3 regions of the Streptomyces sp. HUAS 31 genome follow, and region 3 is predicted to be linked to each of the others. Evidence: riboswitches for the same ligand, from Rfam matches in the RefSeq annotation. Region 3 holds a riboswitch; each other region holds the start of a gene.
What was found. Region 3 has a riboswitch for cyclic di-AMP ahead of PGH47_RS17615 (LysM peptidoglycan-binding domain-containing protein). Riboswitches for the same ligand answer to the same signal wherever they lie in the genome.

Region 1 (7,562 bases), 1.8 Mb from region 3:
AGGGAAAGACCGTCTTCGTGTCCGTCCGGGACCGCGGTCCGGGCTTCGACCTCGACTCGATACCCGCCGACCGCATGGGCGTCAGAGAATCGATCATCGGCCGCATGGAGCGCAACGGCGGTACGGCCCGGCTGCGGGCGGTACCCGACGGCGGCACGGAGGTCGAGCTGGAGATGGAGAGGGCGGAGAAGACGTCATGAGCGAGCCGACCGAGGCGAACGAGTCCGTGGAGTCGACCGGCGGGAGCGCGGCCGAGCGGCATGTGCGTGTGGTCCTCGTCGACGACCACCGCATGTTCCGTACCGGAGTCCAGGCCGAGATCGGCCGGACCGAGCAGACCGGTGTCGAGGTCGTCGGCGAGGCCGCGGACGTCGACCAGGCGGTCACGGTCATCACCGCGACCCGGCCCGAGGTCGTCCTCCTCGATGTGCACCTGCCGGGCGGCGGCGGGGTCGAAGTCCTGCGCCGCTGCGCCCCGTTGATGGCGGACGCCGAGCAGCCCGTCCGCTTCCTCGCGCTGTCCGTCTCGGACGCCGCGGAGGACGTCATCGGCGTGATCCGGGGCGGTGCGCGCGGGTACGTGACCAAGACGATCACCGGCACCGACCTGGTCGACTCCGTCTTCCGGGTCCAGGACGGCGACGCGGTGTTCTCGCCGCGCCTCGCCGGGTTCGTCCTGGACGCGTTCGCGTCGACGGACGCCCCGCCGGTCGATGAGGACCTCGACCGCCTCACCCAGCGCGAGCGGGAGGTACTGCGGCTGATCGCGCGCGGGTACGCGTACAAGGAGATCGCCAAGCAGCTGTTCATCTCCGTCAAGACAGTCGAGTCCCATGTGTCGGCGGTCCTGCGCAAGCTCCAGCTGTCCAACCGGCACGAGCTGACGCGGTGGGCGACGGCACGGCGACTCGTCTGAGAGCGGGGAAGGTCAGGCCACCCGGGTGGCGCCCGCGAAGGGCATCTCGTCCAGGGGTGCCACCCGGACCGGCGCCGACGGGTTCGGGGCGTGGATCATCTGGCCGTTGCCGATGTACAGGCCCACGTGGCTGATGCCGGAGTAGAAGAACACCAGGTCGCCCGGGAGCAGTTCGGAGCGCGAGACGCGACGGCCCGCGTCGATCTGGGCGTAGGTCGTGCGGGGCAGGGAGACGCCGGCCTCTCGGTACGCGGCCTGCGTGAGGCCGGAGCAGTCGAAGGCGTTGGGGCCGGTCGCGCCCCAGACGTAGGGGCTGCCGAGTTTGGCGTAGGCGTAGGAGACGGCGGCCGCCGCGCGGGCGTTGGGGGCCTGGGCGGTGGCGGAACCGGGCGAGGCCAGGGCGTCGCGGGCGCCGGTCGAGAAGCGGGTGGCGCGATCGTCGAGGCGGGCCTGCTCCTCGGCGGTCAGTTGGGTCAGCAGGTCCCGGGCAGAGTCCAGCTTGCCGGTGATCGTCTTCTTGTGCCGCTTCAGCTCGGCCTGGCGGGACTTCAGCGAGGTCAGTTCGACGTGGGCGGCGCCTCGCAGCTGCTCGATCTCGCGGAGCTGCTTGCGGACGCTCGCCACGGATGAGGCCTGCCGGTTGCCGGCGCGTTCGGCGAACTCGGCGCCGTCCAGGTAGCGGTCGGGATCCTCGGAGAGGGCGAGCTGGAGAGCCGGGTCGAGCCCGCCGTCGCGGTACTGCGCCGCCGCCATCGAACCGAGCGCTTCCCGCGCCGAGTTGAGCTTCTCCGTCTTGCGGGCGGCCTGGTCCTGGAGGTTCCTGATCCGCTGCCGGCCCGCGTCCGCCTGCTCCTTGGCGCCGTTGTACTTCTCGGTGGCGGCCTCCGCCTCCTGGTACAGCTTGTCCACCTTGGCCTTCACCTGTGCCGGTGTCAGCTGCGGCTCGGCGTGCCCGGTCCCGTCGAAGCCGGTCGCCGTCGCCGCGCCCGCCAGCGCGATCGTCCATGCCGTGCGGGCCGTATTGCCGCCGGCCGAGCGCTGACGGGGTTTTCGGTGCGCTGCCACGTGGACTGCACGTCCTTTCGTCCGCCCGCCACGTCCCGTACGTCCGCCAGGGCGGCGCCGGGACGTACTCCACCCCGGAGGAACGGCGGGTGCACGAGCCGCCCGGGGGGAGCGGACGTACGACCGCACGGGGCGGGTCACGCGTCCGGCGGCGGCCCGCACAGGGGGAGCGGGCCGCCGCCGGACTTTTCTCGGCGGTGGTGTCCGACTGCCGCCCCTGGCCCGGGCGGCGGTGGGGAGCCGGTCACCTGGTGAAGGACGCTAAACCTCACCGTGTCGGGTCGGTGACGGGTTGTGCGGAAGTGCTGGGAGCGGACCGATGGTGACCGTAAGTGAGCGTGATCCCGGGATGGGGACGCCTGGTTCACGCTCTGTGCTGACCGAAGTGGCGGTTTGGGGGTGGCTGAGGGTGGCGGAGTGCTATGGCGCGCATATATGCGGGGTGAGGGAGGGGCGTGGAGGAGGGTTGTGGGAAGGGCGGGAGGGATGTGGGGCGGTGTCGGGTGGGATTTTCGTGGTGGTTAGGCTCCGGGCCCATGGACGTACTCATCCATTTGTTCGTCGGGCTGCACATCATCGGTATCGCCGCGCTGCTCGGTGGGTTCTTCACGCAGATGAAGGCGATGGGGCAGGGCACCGCCCGGTTCGTGCCCGCGATGCTGCACGGTGCGTTGACCATGCTGGTCACCGGGGTGATCCTCGTCGGCCTGAACCAGGCGGACGATCAGTCCGTCAACAACATCAAGATCGGTGTGAAGCTGGCGCTGCTGGTCGTGATCCTCGGGCTCGTCTATGTGAAGCGGGACGAGGAGACCGTGGACAAGCGGCTGTTCGGGCTGGTGGGACTGCTGGCCATGGCGAACGTCTTCATCGCCGTGCTGTGGACGTGACGTCGGTGCCGCGGCGAGTGCCGAGGCGCGTGTAGCTCCAGGCCGCGCCCGCCGTGACCGCCAGCCAGGCCGCGATCGCGGCCCACATCAGTGCCTCGCCCGGGTACTTCAGCCATGAGGCGTCCAGGGTGGTGCCGACGGAGAGTGTCGCCGCTGCCGTCATGCCCATCGGGAACACCGTGGCCCAGCGGCGAACGTCGTAGTGCAGGCGCGGCCAGGCGAACTCGGTGAGGAGCAGGAGGGCGTACCAGGCGATGTCGAGTACGAGCAGGGCGACGGTCACCGTGCGCAGGACGCCGTAGTCGTCGTCGTTCCAGAGGTAGAGGGCGGGGCTGTCGGCGGCGAGCAGCTTCGAGCCGGCCAGTGCGGAGATGGCGAGGGCGCCGCCCGCCACCCACTGGTCGCCGGCGCCTCGGGCGAGCTGGCGCCGGTCGAAGCGGGGCAGGGCCACGACGTAGAGGACCAGGCCGAGCCAGAAGAACACGAGTGCCATGTGGGCGAGCCATGCCGTGGTCTCGGCGGCGGCGAGTGTGGCGCCCAGTACCGCCAGGCCCTCTGTGGCCACGCAGCCCAGGAAGATCGCGCCGGGCATCTGGCGGCGCCAGTGGCGCAGGACGGTGAGCAGGAGCATCGGCCAGAGCACGGTGGCCAGGGCCAGGAGGGCCTCGGCGAGGGTCACCCAGCCGAGGGCGGTGAATCGGGTGCCGAGGACTGTCGTCGCGGCGATGGCGGTGAGGGCGGCGGGGGTGGCCGCCTCTTTCAGCCATCTTTCGCGGTCCTGGAGGAAGCGGACGGTGAAGTCGGCGGCCAGGGCCAGCCAGACCGTGCAGGCGAGGGCCAGGGCGATGCGGGAGAGGGTCTCGTAGTCCGTCTGGTGCAGGGCTACCGAGAGGATGCCGGTGGCCATGACCGCGGCGCCGGCTGTGGGGGGTCGCTGCGACCACCGGGTGTGGAGGGGGGAGGTGGGGGTCGTGGGGCCGGACATGGGGCGATGCTATGGAGCGGGGTGGGGGATGGCCGTGGGGCGCGCTCGGGGGTGTCGGGAAATCGTCCTGTGTCGGGGTGGTTCGGTTGTGGTGCCTGCGGCGGCCTGTGCGGGATGGGTGGGGGTTCGCGTAGCGCCTGCGGGTGGGGGGTGGGTCGGGGCCGTGCCGGGGGGTGTCCGTCCTCGGTCGGGCGGTTGCCCGGCCTCAGAAGGGTGCTGTTTGTTGACGCCCGCCGCTGCGGGCGGACACCCCCCGGCACGTCCCCTTGCCGCCGTACGCGGGTGCGGGTGCCGCCGGGGAAGCGTCCGTTCCTGTCAGGCCGGGCGGACCACGCTGTGGATCGACGACTCGCCGTCGTAGTAGATCGACTCCTCGCGGACGTACGCGCCGGGCTTGGGGGCGTGGATCATCATGCCGTTGCCGATGTAGATGCCCACGTGGGTGACGTCGTCGTAGAAGAAGACCAGGTCGCCGGGCTGGGCGCTGGAGAGGGGGACCGTGGTGCCGGCGTTGACCTGGTCGTAGGTGACTCGGGGGATGTCGACGCCGGCGGCCTTCCAGGCGGCCTGGGTGAGGCCCGAGCAGTCGTAGGAGTCGGGGCCGGTGGCGCCCCAGACGTACGGCTTGCCGATCTGGGAGCGGGCGAAGGCCAGGGTCTTCTCGGCCTTGGTGGCGTACGAGGAGTCCGCGGAGGATGAGTCCGAGGTGCCCGAGTCCGCCGGAGGCCGGGTGCTCTCCTGCTGCTGGGCGGCGGCCGACTCCTCCTGGCGTTGGCGCTCGGCCTCTGCCTGCTGGCGGGCCAGGTCCGCGGCCTTGCGGGCGGCCTCCTCCTGCTTGCGCTTCTCGATCGCGGCGAGGCGGGCCTTCTCCTCGGCCGTCAGCTTCGAGAGGAGCTCACGCGCGTCGGAGAGCTTCTGCTGGACGGTGGCCTTGGCCGACTTGAGGTCGTTCTGCGAGTCGGTGAGCGTCTCGAGGCTCTGGGTGGCCTCCCGGCGCTTCTCCATCGTCTCGGACTGCTGGGTGAAGTAGTCGTCGACCGACTCCTTCTGACGGCCGGTCATACGGTCCATCAGCTGGGTCTGGTCGAAGTAGTCCTGCGGGTTGTCCGCCAGGAGGAAGGTCGCCGTGTCGGGGGCCGCGGCGCCGGTGCGGTACTGGGCGGCTGCGTTGCGGCCGAGTTCCTCGCGGGCTTCGTTGAGCTTCTGGGTGCGCTTGGCGACGTCGTCGAGGAGGGTGTCGACGCGCTTGCGCTGCTTCGTGGTCTTGTCCTTGGCCGAGTTGTACTTCTCGGTTGCCGACTCCGCTTGGCGGTAGAGGTCGTCGACCTTCTTCTCGACCTCTTCGAGGCTGGGCTTGTCGTCCGTCGACGGGCTGGCGTTGGCCGTCTGGGACAGCAGGGCCACGGACGTGAGGGCTGCCGTGGCGAGGGCAGGGGTGCGTATGCCTGCTACGCGCGTACCGGCGGGACGCGACTTGCGGTGCGACGCCAAGGGAGGCGACTCCTTCCATATTCCGCCTACCGAGTTAGCTGTCGGGTTCGGGCGGGTGGTTCGGAAGGGTTGCCCTACGGCCTGTCCCCGCGAGGGAAGTCGGGCCGATTCACCCCAAGTTCGGTGGGTCCCCGGCTCCGGTCGCCGTGAGGCGTGCCGGACTCGGCGGAGGCCGTGCGGCCCGGCGTCGTTCGCCGGTGGGGGTCGTACGGCCTGCCCGGCACGGTAGCCAACTCGTGTGGCCCCTGTGAAGGTTGATGTTCGATATGCCCGATACATTTTCGTGACCTTGGCCCCAAACGTTGCGGGCGGTGGTCGGTTCGGGAGACGTGCGGGGTTTTGGGGGCGGTGGGTGTGAGTGGGTTGATTTGGGAGTTTAGGTGGTTGTCTGGGGTGGCTGGTTGCGGGTTGTGGTGGGGTGGTTGCTGGGGGTGAGGGAGGGGTTTGGAGGGTGATCGTCGGGGTTTCGCGGCGGGGAAGTTTCGAGGGTGGGGGCGGGCTGTCAGTGGGGCGGCCTAGACTCGGAGAGCGATGAGCAGCCTCTTTGACGACAGCTTCCTGGCGGACCTCCAGGCCCCTCGGGCCCACGAGGAAGAGCACCCGCAGCCGCCCGAGGACGACCACGCTCCGGAACCGGTTCCGGACGATCTGTTCGGTGGGAAGTTCGACGTGCCACCGGACCGGGACGGCCACTACCGCGACGGCGCCCCGCGGCCGGTCATCGACGCCGCGGCGCTGCTGGAGGGGCTGAACGACAACCAGCGTGCCGCCGTCGTCCACTCCGGCACCCCGCTGCTCATCGTGGCCGGCGCCGGGTCCGGCAAGACGCGTGTGCTCACCCACCGCATCGCCCACCTCCTCGCCGAGCGGAACGTGCATCCGGGGCAGATCCTCGCGATCACCTTCACCAACAAGGCCGCGGGCGAGATGAAGGAGCGTGTCGAGCAGCTCGTCGGCCCGCGCGCCAACGCGATGTGGGTGATGACCTTCCACAGCGCGTGCGTGCGCATCCTGCGGCGGGAGAGCAAGAAGCTCGGGTTCACGTCTTCTTTCTCGATCTACGACGCCGCCGACAGCAAGCGGCTCATGGCCCTCGTCTGCCGGGATCTCGATCTCGATCCCAAGCGGTATCCGCCCAAGTCCTTCAGCGCCAAGATCAGCAACCTGAAGAACGAGCTGATCGACGAGGAGGACTTCGCCGCCCAGGCGACCGACGGCTTCGAGAAGACCCTCGCGCAGGCGTACGCCCTGTACCAGTCGCGGTTGCGGGAGGCCAACGCCCTCGACTTCGACGACCTGATCATGACGACGGTCAACCTGCTGCGCGCCTTCCCGGACGTCGCCGAGCACTACCGCCGGCGCTTCCGCCATGTGCTGGTGGACGAGTACCAGGACACCAACCACGCCCAGTACACGCTGGTGCGCGAGCTCGTCGGGACCGGCGAGCACCCCGTCGACGTGCCGCCGAGCTCGCACGACGTCCCGCCCGCCGAGCTGTGCGTGGTGGGTGACGCCGACCAGTCGATCTACGCCTTCCGGGGCGCCACCATCCGCAACATCCTCCAGTTCGAGGAGGACTACCCGGACGCGACGACGATCCTGCTGGAGCAGAACTACCGCTCCACGCAGACGATCCTGACCGCCGCCAACGCCGTCATCGAGCGCAACGAGTCCCGCCGCCCCAAGAACCTGTGGACCAACGCGGGCGCGGGCGCGCGCATCACCGGCTATGTCGCGGACACCGAGCACGACGAGGCGCAGTTCGTCGCCGAGGAGATAGACCGACTGACGGACGCGGGTGACGCGAAGGCCGGCGACGTCGCCGTCTTCTACCGGACGAACGCCCAGTCCCGTGTCTTCGAGGAGATCTTCATCCGCGTCGGGCTGCCCTACAAGGTCGTCGGCGGGGTCCGCTTCTACGAGCGCAAGGAGGTCCGGGACGTCCTGGCCTACCTGCGGGTGCTGGCCAACCCCGAGGACTCCGTACCGCTGCGGCGCATCCTGAACGTGCCCAAGCGGGGCATCGGCGATCGGGCCGAGGCGATGATCGACGCGCTGTCGCAGCGGGAGAAGATCAGCTTCCCGCAGGCGCTGAAGCGCGTCGACGAGGCGTACGGCATGGCCGCGCGGTCCACCAACGCCGTCAAGCGGTTCAACACGCTGATGGAGGAGCTCCGTACGATCGTCGAGTCCGGTGCCGGACCGGCGACCGTCC
Region 2 (7,562 bases), 620 kb from region 3:
GCGGCGAGCTGATCGGCTCTGTGCGTGGCCGCTACCTTGCGTGCCGGCCGTGGCGGTGGCGCAGACGTGTATGAGGCCGTCACATGATCGAGCGACCCGATGAGGTTGTGGGAATGGTCCATGCGCACCACACCTCAATCCCGTACCTTTTGCGACGATTCTATGCCTCTGTCGCCGACCTGGACAGAGGAATCCGCCGGTGCCGTCTCGGCTTCTCACGTTTTCGGTTGCGTCTATCCGTGAGGTATGGCTACTGTCCTCTCACGGATACATCCATTCCCAACCGTGAGGTCTGACTGTCGATGGTTGCCGAGAGCAGTGCCAGTGCGCAGATTCCCGTCCGGGTGTTCGGTGGTCCGACGGCCCTTTTCGAGTACGGCGGGCTGCGGGTTCTCACCGATCCCACGTTCGACGCCCCCGGTGACTACCCGCTGGGTGGCGGCCGGGCCCTGACCAAGACGGCGGCCTCGGCCGGGTCGGTCGACGACCTCGGACGTATCGACGTGGTGCTGCTGTCGCACGACGAGCACCCGGACAACCTCGACGTCTCCGGGCGGGCGCTGCTCGCCGACGTGCCGCTGACGCTGACCACGCCGAGCGGGGCGAAGCGGCTCGGCGGGGCCGCTCGGGGGCTCGCGGACTGGGAGTCGGTGGAGGTGGAGCGGCCCGGTGGGGGCGTCGTCACCGTGACCGGGGTGCCCGCGCTGCACGGGCCGGGCGAGCGGGCGGAGCTCGAAGCGGTCGTCGGGCAGGTCGTCGGGTTCGTGCTGACCGGGGACGGGCTGCCCACCGTCTATGTCAGCGGGGACAACGCCCAGCTCGGACCGGTCAGGGAGGTCGCCGAGCGGTTCGGTCCTGTGGACCTCGCCGTGCTGTTCGCCGGCGCCGCCCGCACCCCCGTCCTCGACCGGCAGCTGCTCACCCTGGACAGCGCACGGGCCGCCGAGGCCGCCCGGATCCTCGAAGCGCGGCGGATAGTCCCCGTCCACTTCGACAGCTGGGCCCACTTCACGGAAGGGCGGGAGGAGCTGAAGGCCGCCTTCACGGCTGCGGGGCTGATCGAGCGCGTGCAGTGGGGGTGAGGGCCTCGGGGCCGACAGGGATGCTCGGCCCGCGAGGATCGACAGCGGCACTCGTCGGCGAGGATCGACAGCGGCGCTCAGCCGGCGAGTATCGCCATGGGGGCGCTCGGCCCACGACGATCGGCAGGGCCGTTCAGCCCGCGCTGACCTTCGACAGGTCGCCCAGCGGCAGCGTGTGCTGGGTCTGGAGGACCTTCGCGCGCAGGTAGCGGACGTTGTCCGAGGTGGCGAAGACGCCGGTGGGCACGCGGTCCTTGACCGAGACGCCGAGGGTGCGCAGCTGCTCCGCCTTGTCGGGGTTGTTGGAGAGCAGGTCCAGTTCGCCGATGCCGAGCGCGGCCAGCATCTGGGCGGCGGCCGTGTAGTCGCGGGCGTCCTCAGGGAGGCCGAGGGCGGCGTTCGCGGCGTAGGTGTCGAGGCCCTCGTCCTGGAGGGCGTACGCGTCGAGCTTGTTGTAGAGCCCGATGCCGCGGCCCTCCTGGCGCAGGTACAGCAGCACGCCGCCGCGCTCCGCGATGCGCTCGACGGCCTCGCGCAGCTGGGGGCCGCAGTCGCAGCGCGCCGAGCCGAAGACGTCGCCGGTCAGGCACTCGGAGTGCAGGCGGACCAGCGGGGTGGTGCCGGGGGCGGGGTCGCCGAGGACGACGGCCACATGCTCCAGGCCGTCGGCCAGACCGTGGAAGGTGACGAGTTCGGCGTCGGCTCGGTAGCCGTCCTGGAAGCGCAGCGGGACCCGGACACGGGCGCGCTGGGTGGCGGCGGTGAAGTCGGGCATGCGGGTTCTCCGGGTTCCGTACATGGATGTCTGCTTCAGATTTGAAGCAGCTCCTCAGGTTCAGGACCCTACCCCATGCTTTAAATTTGAATCAACAGGATTGTCGTCCAGCTCACGAACAGGACTTGGCCGAGCGCCGCCGCCAGGGCACGTCGTCCCCGGTGGCGTTCGCCGCGTCCCCCTGGAAGCCCTCGGTGACCGTCGAGAAGATCTCCTCCAACTGCCCGACCTGCTCCGGGCTCAGCCGGTCGAAGAGCACCGACCGCACGGTCTCGACATGGCCCGGCGCCGCGCCCTCCAGGACCGTCATGCCCTCGTCGGTGAGTGCCGCGATGCTGCCCCGCTTGTCCCAGCGGCAGTCCTCGCGCCGCACCAGGCCGTCCTTCTCCAGCCGGGTGACGGCGTACGTCAGCCGGCTGCGGGTGATCTTCAGCCGTTCCGCGAGATCGGTCATCCGAAGCCGCCGTTCCGGGGACTCGGACAGGGTGGACAGGATGGAGTAGTACATGTGAGGCATGCCGGCCTCCTGCTGGAGCTGCCGGTCCAGCGCGTCCTCCACCAGGTGGACGGCGCCGATGTACGCGCGCCAGGCGCGCTGCTCCTCGGGGGTGAGCCAGCGAGTCGTCATGCCACCAGTGTAGGTTTGTTTCAAACTTGAACCAAGATCGCAGTCTGTCGAGCCGGAGAGCGCGCCGATGCCGTCGTACCCCTACGTCCTGCTGTCCGCCGCCGTCTCCCTGGACGGCTACCTCGACGACACCACCCCCGAGCGTCTGCTGCTGTCCGGTCCGGCCGACTTCGACCGGGTCGACGAGGTCCGGGCGTCCGTGGACGCCATCCTGATCGGCGCCGGCACGATCCGGGCGGACAACCCGCGGCTGTTGGTGAACTCGGCCGAGCGGCGGGCCGCGCGGGTGGCGGCGGGCAGGCCGGAGTACCCGCTGAAGGTCACGGTCAGCGCGTCCGGCGAGCTGGACGCGGCCGCGAACTTCTGGCACACCGGCGGCGACAAGATCGTCTACACGACGGAGAAGGGCGCGGAGCGGCTGCGCCGGGAGCCGGTCGCGGCGGACGTCGTCGCGCTGGGACCCGAGCTGGACTGGCGGGCCCTGCTGGCACATCTGCGCGAGGTGCGCGGTGTCGAGCGGCTGATGGTCGAGGGCGGCGGCACCATCCACACCCAGCTGATGACACAGGGGCTGGCGGACGAGCTGCAGCTGGTGCTGGCGCCGCTGTTCGTGGGCGACCCCGAGGCGCCGCGGTTGTTCGGGCCGGGCGGCTACCAGGGTGGCCGGCTGCGGCTGCTGGAGTCGCGTCGCATCGAGGACGTCGTACTGATGCGCTACGCGCCGACGGCACCCGGCACCGGCGCCCTCCCCGCCGCCGCGGACCGGCACTGGCTGGCGCTGGCGTGCGAGCTGGCGGAGCGGTGCCCGCCGTCGGAGACGGCCTTCAGCGTCGGCGCGGTGGTTGTCGCGGCCGACGGGACCGAGCTGGCGCGCGGGTACTCCCGGGAGGGCGGCGATCCGGTGGCGCATGCGGAGGAGGCGGCACTGGCGAAGATCGCGGCCGGGGATCCGAGGCTCGCGTCCGCCACGGTGTACAGCAGCCTGGAGCCGTGCACCCACCGCTCGTCCCGCCCGGTGCCCTGCGCGCGGCTGATCCTCCGGGCGGGGGCCCGCCGGGTGGTGACGGCCTGGCGGGAGCCGGACACCTTCGTGGCGGGCGCCGACGGGAGCGGGATGCTGGCGGCGCAGGGCGTGGAGGTGCTGGTGCTGCCGGAGTACGAGGAGCGCGCCAAGGCGCCCAACGCCCACCTGCTGCCCTGAGCGCCAGGGTGTGACACGGCCCGCACAGCTGTCCGAAAAGTCCTGGTCAGGACAGTGCCCCGGAAAGTCGTGTGCTTCGGGTCCCGCGGATGGCGTACTATTGAGTCATCGCCGCGGGGTGGAGCAGCTCGGTAGCTCGCTGGGCTCATAACCCAGAGGTCGCAGGTTCAAATCCTGTCCCCGCTACTGAAGGCTCAGGGCCGGAACTGATTCAGTTCCGGCCCTGAGTGTTTTCCCGGTCGGGCTCTCAGCGCTCGCTCCCCACCGCCGCTTCGGCAACCCTGGTGAGGTGGAGGAAGGGCGGATCTCATATGCCCGCCGGTTCGTCCGCTTGACGTCGGCGGACGGTTCTACGACCCCGAGAGGGCCTTCGCGGGACGCACCGAGGCGCTGTGCGAACCGGGGGCGTTGCTCGGTGTGCTTTCGGTGGAGGTGCGACGGCACTCCGGTGGAGGGATGGCGGACGACATGGCGCTCATTGCCGTGCGCCGACCTTGACCGTCGTCACCGGGGGTGATCGGACGACCGCCCTCCGCATAACAACTGACATACCGTCAATATCTGTGTGGCCTCTGAGGTTTGGCCAACTCGCCCGATTTAGGCCGCTCGTGACCTGTAAGTCCGGGCGAAAATCGTTAATGATCAAGAGGAACAGCTTGGAATCCGCACCTCGCGTCTATTAACGTTCGATAACGCAGCGCGGTCGTCCCAGCCGTCACAAGAGGCGGCTCCGTGCGCACGCGCCGAGTCCCGCAAGGGAGCCGGGGAACCACCACCCTGGGGTGAATCGCGCGAATATCGCCGGGAAGTCACGGTTGATATACGCGCGTAGGAGACCTTCCTGCTCCGAACCCGTCAGCTAACCCGGTAGGCGAGAAGGAAGGAAAGGAGTACGCCCACGTGGCGTCCAACCGGCCTGCTCCGCAAGCCCCGTTCGTGCCGAGTCAACGCGACACCGACACCTTCGGCTACGACCGTTTCCGCACCGACGAGGGCCCGTTCGAGGAGTGGAACCCCACCGCGGAGTCCATTCGCCCCGTTCGTGGCAGGCACCGCGTCTCCAAGCAGCGTGGCGGGGGACTCGCCCGCAGCTCCACGGTTCTCGGCGTCGGCGTCATAGCCGCCGTCGGCGCGGGCGGCATGGCCAGCGCGAACAGCGGCAAGCCGCCGGTCGCCATCACCATGCCCGACCTGCCGCTGATCTCCGACGACTCGTCCGAGCCGGCCGACGACGCGGCCACCGCGCTCAGCACGATGGGCGAGACCACCGAGCAGACCGCGCAGGGCACCTCGGACGCCGGTGAGGCGCTGCGCAGCCGGATCATCGCCCAGGCCGAGCTCCAGCAGGACCAGATCGACAACAAGGCCGCCGCCGCTGCCGTCGCCGCCGCCGAGAAGGAGGCCGCCGACGCGGCCGCCAAGGCGGAGAAGGAGGCCAAGGCCAAGGCCGCCGCCGCGAAGGCAGCCGCCGAGGAAGAGGCCCGCAAGAAGGCCGAGGCCGAGCGCCTCGCCGAGCTGGCCAAGCAGTACACGCTGCCGACCTCCTCGTACACGATCACCTCGACGTTCGGTCAGGCCGGCGCCTACTGGTCCTCCGGGTACCACACGGGCCTCGACTTCGCCGCCCCCACCGGGACGCTGATCAAGGCGATCCACTCCGGCACGGTCACCTTCGCCGGCTGGGACGGCTCCTACGGCTACAAGACCGAGATCACCCTCGACGACGGCACCGAGCTCTGGTTCGCGCACCAGTCCTCGATCAGCGTCAGCGTGGGCCAGAAGGTCAACACGGGCGACGTCATCGGCCGCGTCGGCGCCACGGGCAATGTCACCGGCGCCCACCTCCACCTCGAGGTGCACCCCGGCGGCAGCACCAGCGGCATCGACCCGATGGCCTGGCTCCAGGGCAAGGGCCTCACCCCCTGATTCCACCCCTGGACGGGTATCGCGTCTGATCCCCGGCAGTCCTGGCGACGACCCCCCGACGCCAGGGCTGCCGGTTTTCGGCATGTCCGGAAGAGTCCGTCAACGCCCCCGGTACGCCGGCCCGGTCACGTCCGGTACGGGTTGTAAGCGGGGTACGGCGCCGGGCCGTACATCGGCCCTTCGACCTGGCCGTAGGACTGCCAGTAGACCGGCAGCGGCGCCACGTGCGGGTGGCCGTAACCGTGCTCGTGCCCCCGCCAGGACTGTGCGGCGGCCGCGTGCTCCAGGGCAGGGCGGGCGAACTCCCGGCGGTGCCACAGCGCGTGCAGCAACTCCTGCTCCCGTACGACGAAGTCGGCGCCGGCCCGGCCGCGGCGGCCCCGGTGCCGCAGGAACGCCAGCGAGGTGGCGTAGGCCTCGTACTGCGCCACGGTCCGCGCCGCCGTCCGTCCGCCGTGCCGGCGCGCGTACTGCCGGGCCACCCGCCGTTCCCGCATCGAGCCCAGCGCGAACGGTTCGCCCGGCGACAGCCAGCCGGCGACGACATAGGCGGGCAGCTCCTCGCGCACGGTCCGCAGCTCGCGCTGCCGGGTCCAGATCACCAGCCAGGTCAGCAGCCCGAACGCGGGCACCATGAGGGTCGCGTACACGGCGAAGAAGCCGTACTCGCCGAAGGCCGAGGAGCCGTTCCACATCGCGTGCATGCCCATGGCGAGCAGCAGGCCGAGGAGCGGGAGCAGGACGCGGCGCACCTGCTGGCGCTCGCCCGACAGCGCGGCGATCCCGAAGCCGATGCCGGTCAGGACCGTGAAGAGCGGGTGCGCGAAGGGCGACATGATGACGCGGACGAAGAAGGTCGCCGCCGTGACGGAGGCGATGCCGCTGTCGCCGCTGAGCTGGTCGGTACCGAAGGCGGTACCCAGGTAGAGGATGTTCTCGGTGAAGGCGAAGCCGGTGGCGGTGACGCCGGCTATCACCACGCCGTCGACGATGCCGGTGAAGTCCCGGCGGCGGAACAGGAAGACCAGCAGCACGGCCGCGGCCTTCGCCAGCTCCTCCACGACGGGCGCTATGACGGTCGCGCCCAGGGTGTCCGCGTGCGACGGGTCGGCCGTCGCGGTCGCTATCCATCTCGTCGCGAAGCTGTTGGCGACGATCGCTATCAGCGCCGCCGCGCAGGCGCCCCAGGCGAACGAGAACAGCAGATTGCGCCAGGGACCCGGCTCGACCCGGTCCAGCCAGCGGAAGGACGCCACCAGCAGCGGCACGGGCAGCACGGCGAGCCCGAGTCCGACCAGGAACCCCTCGGTGCCGGTCTGCTCACGCACCAGCGCAAGGATGACAAGGCCGGAGAGCGCGAGGAGGGTGCTGAGCGCGCCGTAGCGCACCCATCGCTTCTGCCACCAGTGCGCGTGCCGCAGTGCGCCGCCGGTGGGACCGGTGGGGTGCGTCGGGTACGGGGGACAGGTGGCCACGGCATTGACCCTAACGAGGCAGGGGCGCCGCCCGCAGCAGCGCGAGGGGGCTCGGGCGCCGGTGGGGGGTTGCTGCTGTCGATGTTCTCGTCGGTGCTGTTCTTCCCGCTGCTCCTACCGCTGTACGCGGCGGAAGAGCAGGTCGTTCACCACATGACCCTTGTCCAGTCCCTGGCCCTCGAAACGGGTCAGCGGCCGGAACTCGGGACGGGGCGCGAAACCGCCGTCGGGGGCGGTGTTCTCGAAGTCGGGATGAGCGGTCAGCACTTCGAGCATCTGCTCGGCGTACGGCTCCCAGTCGGTGGCGCAGTGCAGCAGTGCGCCGGGTCGCAGCCGGGTCGCGGCGAGGCCGAGGAACTCGGGCTGGATGAGGCGCCGCTTGTGGTGCCGCTTCTTGGGCCAGGGGTCCGGGAAGTAGACGCGCAGCCCGTCGAGCGCGTCCGGCTCCAGCATCTCCCGCAGCAGGATGATGGCG
Region 3 (7,562 bases):
GAGTGCCCGTGGTCCTCCCAGCAGACCCACAAGGGCCTGGCGAAGTACGGCATCGAGGAGGCCTACGAGCTGGTCGAGGCGATCGAGGACGGCGACCGCGACGAACTCCGCGAGGAACTGGGCGACGTCCTCCTCCAGGTCGTCTTCCACTCCCGGATCGCCGAGGAGGACCCGGAGGCCCCCTTCTCCATCGACGACGTGGCCGGCGGCATCGTCACCAAGCTCATCCACCGCCACCCCCATGTCTTCGGCGACGAGACGGCGACGACCCCCGAGGAGGTCAAGGAGCACTGGCTGCGCACGAAGGCCGAGGAGAAGCGCCGGGAGTCGGTGACGGAGGGCATCCCCCTCGGCCAGCCGGGCCTCGCCCTCGCCGCGAAGCTGGCGTCCAGAGTCCGCACGGCGGGCCTGGACGTACCGCTGCCGACCGGTGACGGCATCGGTTACGAGCTGCTCGCGATGGCCGTCCGCGCGGAGGCGGCCGGAGTGGACCCGGAAGCGGCCCTGCGGGTCGCGGCCCGCGCGTACCGCGACGCGGTACGCGCGGCGGAGGGGGTGCCCTCGTAGCGCCGAGAGCCACATGAAGGCCGGAGCCGTGCCTCCCCATCCGGAGACCGTCTCCGCACCCCCTCTCCCCTCCGGATACCGTCAAGGAGTGACCAACCAGCCCCACCCCTCGACCTCCCATCCCCCGACCCCCCCCCCACCCCGAGGCCCCCGAACTCTTCACCTGGGAGTTCGCGACGGACCCCTACCCCGCCTACGCCTGGCTCCGGGAGCACGCCCCCGTGCACCGGACGCGGCTCCCCAGCGGGGTGGAGGCCTGGCTGGTCACCCGGTACGCCGACGCCAAGCAGACGCTCGCCGACAACAGGCTCTCCAAGAACCCGGCCCACCACGACGAGCCCGCGCACGCCAAGGGCAGGACGGGTATCCCGGGGGAGCGCAAGGCCGACCTGATGACGCATCTGCTCAACATCGACCCGCCGGACCACACCAGGCTCCGGCGGCTCGTCTCCAAGGCGTTCACGCCGCGCAGGGTCGCCGAGTTCGAGCCACGGGTGCAGCAGCTCACCGATGAGCTCATCGACCGGTTCGCGGACCGGGGGAGCGCCGACCTCATCCACGACTTCGCCTTCCCCCTCCCCATCTACGCGATCTGCGACCTGCTGGGCGTCCCGCGCGAGGACCAGGACGACTTCCGGGACTGGGCGGGCATGATGATCCGGCACCAGGGCGGCCCGAGGGGCGGGGTCGCGCGGTCCGTGAAGAAGATGCGCGGCTATCTGGCCGACCTGATCCACCGCAAGCGCGAGGCACTTCCGCTCACCCCCGACCCCGGTGAGGACCTCATCTCCGGTCTCATCCGCGCCTCCGACCACGGTGAGCACCTCACCGAGAACGAGGCCGCGGCCATGGCCTTCATCCTGCTGTTCGCCGGCTTCGAGACGACCGTCAACCTCATCGGCAACGGCACCTTCGCCCTGCTCACCCACCCCGAGCAGCGCGCCCGCCTCCAGACCTCCCTGGCCGCCCACGAGACCGCCCTCCTGGAGACCGGCGTCGAGGAACTCCTGCGCTACGACGGGCCGGTCGAGCTCGCCACCTGGCGCTTCGCCACCGAGCCGCTCACCATCGGCGGGCAGGACATCGCGGCCGGCGACCCCGTCCTGGTCGTGCTGGCCGCCGCCGACCGGGACCCGGAGCGGTTCGCCGACCCCGACGTCCTGGACCTCGGCCGCCGCGACAACCAGCACCTCGGTTACGGCCACGGCATCCACTACTGCCTCGGCGCCCCGCTCGCCCGTCTGGAGGGCCAGACCGCGCTCGCCACGCTCCTCACCCGGCTCCCGGATCTCCGACTCGCCGTGGATCCCGAGGAGTTGAGGTGGCGGGGCGGACTCATCATGCGCGGACTGCGTACGCTTCCGGTGGAGTTCACCCCGGTTGGGTGAGTACGTCCGCCTCGGCAAACGTGACACGCACTCATGTCTGTGATCTTCACGTGATCTACGCGGCATTAACTTGTGACAAGTGATCGTCTGCCTATACGTTCACGGATCAACAAGGCGTCCAGGTTTTACGCGCCGTGTTCAGTGCTGCCTCGCGAAAGGTCCCCGCATGCTCTCCGGGAACGGTCGTCACCGTCGCCCCCGTCAGGCTCCGGCTCTCCTCGTCGCGGCCGGAGTCACCGGATCCGCGATCGCCATCCCGCTCCTCGGCGCCACCGGCGCGAGCGCGGCCGACGGAACCGTCTGGGACAAGGTGGCCGAGTGCGAGAGCGGCGGCTCGTGGAGCGCCGACGAAGGCAACGGGCAGTACGGCGGACTCCAGTTGACCCAGGACGACTGGGAGGCGTACGGCGGCCTCGACTACGCCACCAGCCCGGACCTCGCCAGCCGCTCGCAGCAGATAGCCGTGGCGCAGAAGATCCTCGCGGACCAGGGGACCAAGCCGTGGGGCACGTGCGCGGTGCTCAACGGGCTTACCAAGCAGTCCGGATCGGTCGACCTCGACACCGGGGTGGAGAGCGACTCGCCCTCCGAGGTGTCCGGATCCTCCGGATTGCTCGATTCGTCCAACTCGTCCGGCTCGTCTGATTCATCTGACTCGTCGGAGGGTTCCGACTCCGACGGCTCCTCCGGCGCGTCCACGCCGTCCGACGACCCCTCGCAGTCGGCGAGCGGCACTCCGGACGCCTCGTCCGAATCGCCCGGGAAGTCCTCTTCTTCTCCATCTTCATCCTCCAAGTCCGACAAGTCTTCGAAGTCCGATACGTCGCCCGAGGCGACGGCATCGCAGTCGCCGGAGAGCTCGCCTGCCGAGACATCCGAGGCGGACAATCAGGACAACTGGTCACAGGATGCCGGTTCCTGGAGCCTCGTCGACACCGGTTCGGTCGACGGCGAGGTCACGGGCGCGGTCGAAGAGGCGACGGGCGGCTCCGGGCGGCACCGCGGCCCCAGCGCCGAAGAGAGCGGCACCAGCGAGGCGACCACCAAGTCCGCCGGGCGCCACGCCTCGTACAAGGTCCGCGAGGGCGACACGCTCGCCTCCATCGCCGACTCCCTTGACCTCGACGGCGGATGGCGCGCGCTGTACCGGGCGAACGAGAAGGCCATCGGTGCCGACGCCGACCACATCGCTCCCGGTCAGACGCTGGACGTCCCTGTCGAATAACGGGCGAACAGGGCGAAAAACAACGGCAGTTCACGTCACGTTTCGCGTTGAATGTCCGTTTTGAAAGTAGTGAGAGATAGATCTCAGAAGCCCTGATCGTCTTTGTAATTCCGCGAATCGCGTGTCTACGGTCGTGACCGCTCGCCACCAGAGCGGGCCCCTACAGCCGTCACGCCGAATCCTGCCGGCGGCCGTACGGGAACAGTCGTCGCGTCAAGCGCCGTAGGCAGGAGCGGGGGACCCAAGGTTTGCGCCGGGTCCGGCAGTTGAGGTCCTTCGGGACCGCGCCGCCGGAACCGGCTCGGGGTGAAGCCGCGCAGTGGGAGCCGAAAGGTGAACCTGTGCGGCCGGGCAACTCAACCGGCCCGAACCCGACAGCTCACCTCGTAGGCGTCGGTGAGGGGATCCAACCATGCTGTTTTCCAGCAAGGGCAAGCACCGTCGTCCGTCCAAGGCCGCTCGCGCCATCGCCGTCGTCGGCGTCACCGGTGCCGCCGCCGTCGCCGCCCCGCTGATGGCCGCCGGCAGCGCCTCCGCCGCCACCGCCTCCGAGTGGGACGCCGTCGCCCAGTGCGAGGCCGGCGGCAACTGGTCGATCAACACCGGCAACGGCTACTACGGCGGTCTGCAGTTCTCCGCCTCCACCTGGGCCGCGTACGGCGGCACCCAGTACGCCGCCACCGCCGACCAGGCCACCAAGGCCCAGCAGATCGCCATAGGCGAGAAGGTCCTCGCGGGCCAGGGCAAGGGTGCCTGGCCGAACTGCGGCACCGGCCTGTCGAGCGCCGCGTACAACGGCTCCTCCGCCGGCTCCTCGCAGAGCACCGAGTCCACCACCCGCTCCTCCGAGCAGCAGTCGGCCTCCCGCTCCACCGACCGCCCGGCCGCCAAGAAGAGCACCAAGACCGTCACCACCCCGACCGGCAAGAAGGTCAAGAAGGGCGACGGCGAGTACAAGGTCGTCAAGGGTGACACCCTCAGCTCGATCGCGGCCGACCGCGACGTCAAGGGCGGCTGGGAGAAGCTCTTCAAGCTGAACAAGGACATCGTCGAGGACGCCAACCTGATCTACCCCGGTCAGCAGCTGCACCTGAAGTAACAGACGGGCGACAGCTGAACCACGGCGCCATCACATACGTGGACCTCATAGTGAAGGCGTCGTGAGGGTCACCCCCGTCCCCACGCTCCCCGCCTCGGTGCGTCTTCCCCCGTACGCACCGGGGCGGGGTTTTTTGTACCGTGTCTTTGTTCCGTTCGGAAACAATTTACTCTCGGTTCTGTCCACGGGGCGGTCGACCGCTGGTCTGATGCCCGGAGCCGGTTAGGCTCGTCTCGCAGTACCCACCGCGGACTGCGTACCCGCGTCACATCCCATGAAGGAGATGCTCGTGCCGTCCATCGACGTCGTCGTAGCCCGGGAAATCCTGGACTCCCGAGGCAATCCCACGGTCGAGGTCGAGGTCGGCCTCGACGACGGCAGCACGGGTCGTGCCGCCGTCCCGTCCGGCGCCTCGACGGGTGCCTTCGAGGCCATCGAGCTCCGCGACGGTGACCCGAACCGCTACCAGGGCAAGGGTGTCGAGAAGGCCGTGCTCGCCGTCATCGAGCAGATCGGCCCGGAGCTGGTCGGCTACGACGCCACCGAGCAGCGCCTGATCGACCAGGCCATGTTCGACCTGGACGCCACCGACAACAAGGGCTCCCTCGGCGCCAACGCCATCCTCGGCGTCTCCCTCGCCGTCGCCCACGCCGCATCCGAGGCGTCCGACCTGCCGCTGTTCCGCTACCTCGGTGGCCCGAACGCGCACCTGCTGCCCGTCCCGATGATGAACATCCTCAACGGTGGATCCCACGCGGACTCCAACGTCGACATCCAGGAGTTCATGATCGCCCCGATCGGCGCGGAGTCCTTCTCCGAGGCCCTGCGCTGGGGCACCGAGGTCTACCACACCCTCAAGAAGGTGCTGAAGAGCCGCGGCCTGTCCACCGGCCTCGGCGACGAGGGCGGCTTCGCCCCGAACCTCGGCTCCAACCGCGAGGCCCTCGACCTCATCCTCGAGGCCATCAAGGAAGCCGGCTACGCCCCCGGCGAGCAGATCGCCCTCGCACTCGACGTCGCCGCCTCCGAGTTCTACAAGGACGGCAAGTACCTCTTCGAGGGCAAGGAGCGCTCCGCCGCCGAGATGACGGAGTACTACGAGGAGCTCGTGGCGGCCTACCCGCTCGTCTCCATCGAGGACCCGCTGTTCGAGGACGACTGGGCGGGCTGGAAGGTCCTCACCGACAAGCTCGGCGACAAGGTGCAGATCGTCGGCGACGACCTGTTCGTCACCAACCCGGAGCGTCTGGCCCGCGGCATCGAGGACGGCGCCGCCAACGCGCTGCTCGTGAAGGTCAACCAGATCGGCTCGCTCACCGAGACCCTGGACGCCGTCGAGCTGGCCCAGCGCAGCGGCTTCAAGTGCATGATGTCGCACCGCTCCGGCGAGACCGAGGACGTCACCATCGCCGACCTGGCCGTCGCCACCAACTGCGGCCAGATCAAGACCGGCGCCCCGGCCCGCTCCGAGCGCGTCGCCAAGTACAACCAGCTGCTGCGCATCGAGGAGATCCTCGACGACGCCGCGGTGTACGCCGGCCGCAGCGCCTTCCCGCGCTTCAAGGGCTGACCCCACCTGGGTAAGGCTTAGCCAGTCGTACGTACGTCCCCGTACTCGGTCCCGTACCGTGTGCGGGGACGTATGCACGTGAAAGGGGAGGCGAGAGCCGATGGCCGTCAAGGACCGGGACCGTTTCTCCACCGCGACCAGGATCCGGTTGCTCGGCGAGCAGACGGCGGCCCGCGTCTACCGCTCCCAGACCAAGCGGCAGGCCCGGCGTTCCCGGCTCACCGGACGGGCCGCGCTGCTCGCGCTGGTGGTCTGCTCCCTCGTCGTGGCGCTGGCCTACCCCATAAGGCAGTACGTCTCCCAGCGTGCCGAGATCGCCGACCTCCAGCGCGAGAAGGAGGAGGCCGCACAGCGCGTCGAGGACCTGCGTGACATCAAGGCACGCTGGCAGGACGACGCGTACGCCGAGCAGCAGATCCGGCAGCGGCTGCACTACGTGATGCCCGGGGAGACCGGCTACATCGTGGTCGACCCGGACGCGGCCAGGAAGTCGCGGACCGACCAGAGCGCGGCCGACCGACCCTGGTACGCGAACATCTGGGACGGGGTCGACAAGGCCGACGCCGCCCAGTGAGATCCGAACCGATAGAAAGACAGGCATGGAAACGCCCCCGCCGCCCACCCCGCGCACCGAGCCCACCGACGCGGATGTCGAGGCCTTCAAGCAGCAGCTCGGCCGTCCTCCGCGCGGGCTGCGCGCGATCGCGCACCGGTGCCCGTGCGGCCAGCCGGACGTGGTCGAGACGGCTCCTCGCCTGCCCGACGGCACGCCCTTCCCGACGCTGTACTACCTGACGTGCCCGAAGGCCTCCTCGGCGATCGGCACGCTGGAGGCGAACGGCGTGATGAAGGAGATGTCGGCGCGGCTGGAGAGCGATCCGGAGCTGGCCGCGGCGTATCGCTCCGCGCACGAGGACTACATCCGGCGGCGGGACGAGATCGAGGAGCTGACCGGGTTTCCGAGCGCGGGCGGGATGCCGGACCGGGTGAAGTGCCTGCACGTGCTGGTCGCGCACTCGCTGGCGGCCGGCCCGGGCGTGAACCCGCTCGGCGACGAGGCGATCGCGATGCTGCCGGAGTGGTGGATGAAGGGGCCGTGCGTGGTCGCGGAGTGACCTCGCCCCCGCCGACCGCACTGCTCGAAGAATGTCCCGTACGTCAGAAGGGCACCCCATGACCCGCGTCGCCGCCATCGACTGCGGTACGAACTCCATCCGGCTTCTTGTCGCCGACGTCGATCCGGCCACCGGTGAACTCGTCGATCTGGACAGGCGTATGACCATCGTGCGTCTCGGCCAGGGGGTCGACCGTACGGGGCGGCTGGCGCCGGAGGCGCTGGAGCGCACCTTCGCCGCCTGCCGTGACTACGCGGCGATCATCAAGGAGCACGGCGCCGAGCGGCTGCGCTTCGTCGCCACGTCCGCCTCACGGGACGCCGAGAACCGGGACGAGTTCGTGCGCGGCGTCATGGACATCCTGGGCGTCGAGCCCGAGGTCGTCACCGGAGACCAGGAGGCGGAGTTCTCCTTCACCGGCGCGACCAGGGAGCTGACCGGGCGGGCGGATCTGCACCGGCCCTACCTGGTCGTCGACATCGGCGGCGGCTCGACCGAGTTCGTCGTCGGCGAGGAACACGTCCGCGCGGCGCGCTCCGTGGACGTCGGCTGTGTGCGGATGACCGAGCGGCACCTGGTGCGCGACGGCGCGGTCTCC

Region 1: it holds a riboswitch for cyclic di-AMP, as region 3 does, so the genes downstream of both, PGH47_RS25920 (C40 family peptidase) here and PGH47_RS17615 (LysM peptidoglycan-binding domain-containing protein) in region 3, are expected to answer to the same signal.
Region 2: it holds a riboswitch for cyclic di-AMP, as region 3 does, so the genes downstream of both, PGH47_RS20395 (M23 family metallopeptidase) here and PGH47_RS17615 (LysM peptidoglycan-binding domain-containing protein) in region 3, are expected to answer to the same signal.

The regions. Positions count from the first base shown of each region.
Region 1 is NZ_CP116353.1:5,769,920-5,777,481, forward strand. It holds gene PGH47_RS25895 (ATP-binding protein) at 1-200, shown strand, start outside; gene PGH47_RS25900 (LuxR C-terminal-related transcriptional regulator) at 197-916, shown strand; gene PGH47_RS25905 (C40 family peptidase) at 929-1,981, opposite strand; gene PGH47_RS25910 (hypothetical protein) at 2,518-2,871, shown strand; gene PGH47_RS25915 (tellurite resistance/C4-dicarboxylate transporter family protein) at 2,849-3,856, opposite strand; gene PGH47_RS25920 (C40 family peptidase) at 4,172-5,347, opposite strand; cyclic di-AMP (ydaO/yuaA leader) riboswitch at 5,356-5,525, opposite strand; gene pcrA (DNA helicase PcrA) at 5,879-7,562, shown strand, end outside.
Region 2 is NZ_CP116353.1:4,615,111-4,622,672, reverse strand. It holds gene PGH47_RS20425 (GAF domain-containing protein) at 1-122, opposite strand, end outside; gene PGH47_RS20420 (MBL fold metallo-hydrolase) at 303-1,082, shown strand; gene PGH47_RS20415 (GTP cyclohydrolase II) at 1,216-1,857, opposite strand; gene PGH47_RS20410 (MarR family winged helix-turn-helix transcriptional regulator) at 1,970-2,485, opposite strand; gene PGH47_RS20405 (dihydrofolate reductase family protein) at 2,553-3,686, shown strand; tRNA gene PGH47_RS20400 (tRNA-Met) at 3,799-3,872, shown strand; cyclic di-AMP (ydaO/yuaA leader) riboswitch at 4,418-4,575, shown strand; gene PGH47_RS20395 (M23 family metallopeptidase) at 4,587-5,612, shown strand; gene PGH47_RS20390 (PrsW family intramembrane metalloprotease) at 5,738-7,087, opposite strand; gene trmB (tRNA (guanosine(46)-N7)-methyltransferase TrmB) at 7,202-7,562, opposite strand, start outside.
Region 3 is NZ_CP116353.1:3,995,086-4,002,647, reverse strand. It holds gene PGH47_RS17630 (nucleoside triphosphate pyrophosphohydrolase) at 1-567, shown strand, start outside; gene PGH47_RS17625 (cytochrome P450 family protein) at 687-1,955, shown strand; gene PGH47_RS17620 (transglycosylase family protein) at 2,122-3,180, shown strand; cyclic di-AMP (ydaO/yuaA leader) riboswitch at 3,389-3,588, shown strand; gene PGH47_RS17615 (LysM peptidoglycan-binding domain-containing protein) at 3,593-4,279, shown strand; gene eno (phosphopyruvate hydratase) at 4,563-5,849, shown strand; gene PGH47_RS17605 (FtsB family cell division protein) at 5,950-6,423, shown strand; gene PGH47_RS17600 (DUF501 domain-containing protein) at 6,449-6,964, shown strand; gene PGH47_RS17595 (Ppx/GppA phosphatase family protein) at 7,023-7,562, shown strand, end outside.